2 regions of the Marinitoga sp. 1155 genome follow, and region 1 is predicted to be linked to the other one. Evidence: riboswitches for the same ligand, from Rfam matches in the RefSeq annotation. Region 1 holds a riboswitch; the other holds the start of a gene.
The links. A riboswitch is a leader RNA that binds a small molecule or an ion and turns the genes downstream of it on or off. The one in region 1 is predicted to bind cobalamin.
Positions count from the first base shown of each region.

Region 2: linked by a shared signal. The riboswitch ahead of X274_RS09520 (ABC transporter substrate-binding protein) and the one ahead of X274_RS08000 (ATP-grasp domain-containing protein) in region 1 are both predicted to bind cobalamin.

Region 1 covers NZ_AZAX01000027.1:1,876-5,309, forward strand. The annotation lists gene X274_RS07995 (succinate--CoA ligase subunit alpha) at 1-219, opposite strand, end outside; gene X274_RS08000 (ATP-grasp domain-containing protein) at 212-1,237, opposite strand; cobalamin riboswitch at 1,292-1,466, opposite strand; gene cobU (bifunctional adenosylcobinamide kinase/adenosylcobinamide-phosphate guanylyltransferase) at 1,723-2,283, shown strand; gene cobS (adenosylcobinamide-GDP ribazoletransferase) at 2,295-3,029, shown strand; gene cobC (alpha-ribazole phosphatase) at 3,026-3,434, shown strand, end outside.
Region 2 covers NZ_AZAX01000034.1:35,157-38,590, reverse strand. The annotation lists gene X274_RS09525 (hypothetical protein) at 1-1,438, shown strand, start outside; cobalamin riboswitch at 1,560-1,730, shown strand; gene X274_RS09520 (ABC transporter substrate-binding protein) at 1,784-2,668, shown strand; gene X274_RS09515 (FecCD family ABC transporter permease) at 2,665-3,434, shown strand, end outside.

The DNA of each region.
Region 1 (3,434 bases):
TAGTGCAGGAACAAATACTACAGAAGTATCTACACGATATTTATTCACTGCATCATACATATTGTTTAAAACTTCCACTCCATGCAATTTTTTTATTATATAATTTTTTGACACTCCACAAACAATATTAGCTCCATAATTTAACATTTTTTCTGTATGTAATCTGCCATATTTTCCTGTTATTCCCTGGACACATATTTTTTCTTTTCCATTAATCATGAATTCTCACCATCCTTACTGCATCTAAAATCATAGAATACATGTCTTCATAATAGCTTAATTCATTTTCTTTCAGTATTTTTTTTGCATTTTCCTCATTTGTTCCAGTTAATCGTATAAACAAATTAATTTCTGGATTTTGTTTTTTAAATTCTACTAAACCATTTGCAATTTCATCACACTTTGTTATACCGCCAAAAATATTTAATATAATTCTTTTTATTCCATTATCCTTTAATAAATTTAAAGCCTGTATTGTAATTTCTTTTTCTGCTCCTCCTCCAAGATCCAGAAAATCTGCTGGTTCTCCACCAGCTAATTTTACAGCATCCATCGTAGCCATAACTATTCCTGCACCACAACCAATTATGCCTATATCTCCATTTAATTTGACAAAATGAAAAGGATATTTTTCTTCTAAAAATTCCTTTACCCATTCTTGTCTAAATATAGCATTATCATCAAGATGCATTACGATATCAAGAGCATATATTACCCCTTCATTATCTTCAACCATTGGATTGATTTCTAATAAAGTTAAATCTTTTTCTCTAAATAATTTTCTTAGATTTGGTATAATTTTTTGTATTTTTTCTGGTAAAAACTCTTCGTAATTTTCAAAATTTAATTTTTTTATGCTATCTTTATTTTCTTCAATATCAATACCGCCATTTTCAGAATATAATATAATAATATCTTTTTTTTCTCTATCTAATACAAGAGAAATATAATATTCTTTTTCAAAAGGTATCATTTCTTCGATGAGAACACCATACGGTTTTTCACCTTTAATTTCCTTTTTTAACAGGACATTTGCTTTAGATATAAATTCATTTTTGTCTTTGGCAAATAATACACCACCAGCCTTCATACGACCTCCAACTAACACCTGTGACTTTAAAACTGCTGGTAAGAACTGAATCCTAATGTCGTTTTCTGATCTTATCAGATATGACGCTGGTACTTTAATTCCATATTCCTTTAGAAATTTTTTTCCTAAAAATTCCTGAATTTTCATACTGCCACCTCCTATAAAAATAAAAATTCTATCCCAATTGCCCTCGCAAATGGGATTGCTCTGGAATTAAAGGCAGGTCTCCCGACTTCTGGATCTTTCTACTTCCAGCGCCTTCCCGGTTTATACCAGTGGCTTTTGCTGGTTTCGTCCCCAGTTACGGTGGCGGGGCCGTGACGGATTTTCACCGTCTTCCCTATTAAGATTACTCACCTTTAATTCCGGAGGTATTTACTTTTCATTGTTATTGTATCATAGATGTACTACATTTTCAATTGTCAAAAATCCAGTATTTTTCATTATAAATTCGTAAATTCTGATGTGAGAATTAAAAGGCTTTCTTAAACTTTTAAATTCTAAAAATTTTAATACATTATAGACAGCCAAAAATTAAAATAAATAAACTATGTACTATTTGTGGTAAAATGAATACGTATTATTTAACAGGAATATTTCCTGTGGTGAATGGAAATTATAGGAGGTGTAATATGGCTAAAATTATTATGGTTACAGGTGGTGCAAGGAGTGGAAAAAGCACGTTTGCGCAAAAAATAGCAAAGAAATTTGGAAATAATATTTTATATATAGCAACAGCAATACCATTTGATGATGGAATGAGGGACAGAATAAAAAAACATAAAAATGCCAGACCAAAAGATTGGAAAACACTAGAACAGTTTAAAAATTTTGATAATTTATTAAATAATGAAGAATTTTTAATTTCAGACACAATTATTTTTGAGTGCATGACGTTAATGGTTTCAAATTTACTTTTGAAACACAATGTTGATTTTGATAAAATTGATTATAATAAAATAGATGAAATTGAAAAAGAGATTTTTGTTGAAGTAGAAAAGTTGATTAAAATTATAAAAATAAAAGAAAAAAATATGATTATAGTTACAAATGAAGTTGGAATGGGGATAGTTCCTTCATATAAATTAGGAAATATATTCAGAGATATTGCAGGAAGAATAAATCAATATTTAGCTAAGAATTCTGATGAAGTATATATAACAATATCTGGAATACCTTTAAAATTAAAGTAGTGGGGTGGATTATGAAAAGTATTATTTTAATAATAACTTTTTTTACAAGAATACCTATAAAATATAATTTTGAATTTAATGAAAAAGATTTTGCAAAAGGTATATTATTTTTACCACTATTAGGTCTCTTTATTGGTTTTTTTATGTATGTATTTTCAATATTTGAACCATATTTAGATAAGTCAATAATAATTTTAATGATATGGATATTTTATATATGGATAACAGGCGGTTTGCATATTGATGGTGTTGCAGATTCATTTGATGGAATTTTTAGTAACCGAAGTAAAGAACGAATTCTTGAAATTATGAGAGATAGTAGGATAGGAACATTTGGTGTGTTAGGGCTTTTTATGGTATTTGCCCCAGCTCTTTTGCTGAGTTATTATCTTGATTATAAATTTTTGATATTAACGCCTGCAATTGGTAGGATCTCTGCTATATTAGCAGCTTCTTTTAGTGAATATGCAAGAAAAGAACAGGGTATAGGTAATGTATTTATAGATAATTGTGGATTAAAAGAAGCGTTATTTTCGATGATTTTAATTTTAATAATATCAATTGTAATATTTAATAAATATATATTAATACCGATAATTTTGAGTTTTTTGATGGTTATATTAATAACGAAATATATAAAAAGCAAAATTGGCGGAATGACTGGTGATACAATAGGACTAATAATAGAATCCTCACAAAGTATATTTTTATTTTTATTATATATATTTAGAGGTGTTTTATCTTGAATTTAATATTGATAAGGCATGGTGAAACGGAAGCTAATGTAAAGAAAATATATAGTGGGTGGAGTGATTTTCCGTTAACAAAAAAAGGGAAGATACAAATAGAAATTATAAAAGAGAAAATAAGGGATAAGAAAATTGATAAAATATATTCCAGTCCTTTAAAAAGGTCATATTATACAGCTTTGGAAGTAGCAAAAATTTTTAATATTAAGGTTGAAAAAAGAGAAGAATTAAAAGAAATAAATTTTGGATATTTTGAAGGTAAAAACATAGAAACTATACAAAGAGAATACGAAAATGAGTATATTAAATGGATACGAGATTACAAGAATTTTATATTTCCAGGTGGAGAAAGTTTTATAGAATTTTATAATAGAGTTGTTAATTTTATTGAGAAAAAAAAGA
Region 2 (3,434 bases), on a different contig from region 1:
CAATACCACAGGATATGCAGAAAGTGTAGATGTTCAGGGAGATTATGTATACGTAGCAGATGGGTCAAATGGAATGGTAAAACTTGGCAAAACGTCATTGGCTTATGTTGGAAGATATAATACAGATGGTTATGCAAAAGGTATAGTGATTGATGGAGGTACAGGGTTCATAGGTGACGGTTATAATGGATTGAATATAATAGATGTAAATGCACTCACATTAACAGGTAGTTTTGATGTAGGTTCTGTAACGAGAGATACAGTTGTTACTGGAAACAGATATTTAATAGTAGCAGACGGCGCAGCAGGTGTTAAAATATATGATGCTGGTGCTAATTTAGCTAACATTGCAGCTCCAACTCTACTTAAAACAGTAAATACTCAGGGTTATGCAAGAGCAGTATATTATCAGGTACATGATGACGGTGCTGGTAATGAAGAATACCTGATTTATGTAGCAGATGGTCCTAAAGGAATTGCTGTAATAAATGCTGATGCTGATGGTAATGACACGCCATTTGAAAATGCAGCAGATATAACATTAATAGGCAATATTGATACAGATGGTTATGCATATGATGTTTATCCATATGCAACAGATGGTAATTTTGATTTGAGTGGAGATGAATATTTATATGTAGCAGATGGTCCTAAAGGATTAGCAGTATTTGACATAACAACGCAGGCAAGAACGAGAGTACCGGTATATGTTAATACCTTTATAGATACAGGTACAGGTTCAAGTAATGTTGGTGTAATGATGGCTATTGGTTATGATGCAGATTATGACGCAGTCACAGCAGGTAACCAGCCCGCATTATTAATTGCAGATGGTGAAGCTGGTGTTGTATTATTTGATATATCAACAGCAAATTCCCCAGCTCTTCCAGATACAGGAGATCATGCACAGGATAGATACGATACATCGGGAACCGCTTTTGATTTATACGTTGATACAGCTAATGATTATGTTTTCATAGCAGATGGTACGCAAGGACTATCAGTAGTAAAATACGCTTTTGACGGGACAGATGCTTTAACCTGGACATTACAAGGTGGAGTAAGATTTGATGATGCAATAATTACAGGTATTGTTCAAAGAGCGGCCGGATATTATGAATTAGCTGCAGGCAATAGAGGAGTTGTTATAATGAGAGTAGCAGATGTTACAACATTAACTAATGCAGATGCTTTACATACTTCAGGTAATGATCCGGATAGTGATAATGATTATGTAGCAGGAGAGTATAACACTCAGGGAACAGGATATAGCGTTAATTATGTAGGAAATGGTGGAGCAGGAGCAAAATACTATTCTATAGTATCTGATGGAGATAACGGTGTAGTCATACTACAAGATAATAATTCAGCACCTTATACTTTGAATTTAGAAAAAGACTATAAATGGATTAACTTTGGTAATCTTGTAACAAATTAAAGATTTGTCATCAATCCCCGGGATTTCCCGGGGATTTTTTATGTTTTAGAAAAAGGATATTTTAATTTTTACTTTTAATATTTACTTTACTAATTTTTCATGTTATAATATCACTGACAATTAAATAAAATTCCTTTAAAATGTAAGGGAAAACGGTGAAAATCCGTTGCGGGCGCGCCACCGTGAGTGGGGACGAAATCAGCACTTATGCCACTGGAAACATTTCTCTGGGAAGGCGCTGAGAGTAGAGAGAACCACAAGCCGGGAGACCTATTTTAAAGGGATTTGTTCCATCTTCTCGCGAAAAGAAGATGGAAAATAGATTTTTTATAGGAGGGATTATATATGAAAAAGGTATTTTTGACGTTATTATTGGTGTTATCATTATCTTTGTTTGCTTTTCAACCAGTAACTCTTGTGGATGATTTAGGAAGAGTAGTGAAATTTGACAAAGAAGTTGAAAGAATTGTTGTTGCAGCTCCAGCCATTTCTGATTTTATAATCAAATTAGGTGCAAAAGATAAAGTTGTAGGTGTTACAGATTTTGATTCTTATATAACAGATGTTGAAAAAATAGGAAATATGATGCCTCTAAATGTGGAAAAAATAATTTCTCTAAATCCAGATGTTGTATTATTAACCGGTGGTTTTCAGGAAGGCGAAGTATCAAAATTAGAAAAATTTGGAATCAAATCTTTTGTAATAAATCCCACCACATTAAATGAAATGTTTAGAGATTTATCCCTTGTAGGTGTAATACTTGGAAAAGGCAAAACTGCTCAGGACTATTCGCGAAAGTTAAGAGTTAGAATGTTAAACATTGCAAAAAATTCATTTTCGTGGAAAAATAAGCCAAAGGTAATATATTTATCCGCATACGGTAGTGTATCACAAATGTGGACATGTGGTACCGGTTCGTATTTAAATGAATTAATTACATATGCTGGTGGAATAAATGTAACTGCTCCATATACAGGAAACAATGGTTGGTTTGCAATAGGGCCAGAATTTGTAGTAAAGGAAAATCCGGATATAATTTTGGTTCCTTCTTATTATCCTGGGGATAAAGGCGCTTATAATCTAATAATGAATGCAGAACAATTTAAAGATGTTAATGCCGTGAAAAATTCTAAGGTGTTTATAATAGACGGAAATAAAGCTTCTTTGCCAAATACTGGATTAATAGATTTGTTAGGAGAGCTCAACAAACTCTTCAGTGAAAACAGATGAAAATATTAAAAACGGGGAAAGTTTCCCCGTTTTTTTCCCTGATATTTGGGCTAATTTTTATACTATTTTCTATAATATTATTTACATCATTAGGAACAGTTAAGATTCCATTTAAAGATGTTGTTTTATCCTTTTTTAATGTATCTTCAAATTCTTTGTATAATAAAATAATTTTCAATTTAAGATTACCAAGAATATTGGGAACGATTATTATTGGTGCAATCTTAGCAATTGCGGGAAATGATTTTCAAATGATAATAAAAAATCCTCTTGCGGATCCATTTATTATTGGTATATCCTCCGGAGCAAGTTTTGGCGCTATTATATACACTGCACTTAAAAGTGTATATGGGATTGATTTGCCTTTTGGGATAGAATTTTTTTCATTTATTTCTGCATTAACTGCAACAATAATAACTTTTTCATTAGCAAGAGAAGGTAAAAAATTTCCTGTTATATCTTTAATATTAAGTGGAGTTATCGTTGGATTTGTATTTAATTCTATTTCTACTCTGTTTACTGTCTTATTCTGGCAAAATTTATTACATATAAACTTCTGGCTTATGGGAAGTACGGGAAATATTGTATGGTCTGACCTGACAATATTAATTGTATTTTTACTCTTACAAATTGCAATTAATTTTATATTAAAAAAGCACATAGAAGTTGTAGCGATGGGAGATGACATTTCAATTTTTTCCGGAATAAATCCTGAAAAAATAAAATTAATAGTACTTGGCATTAATGTTCTGGCAGTATCTATAGT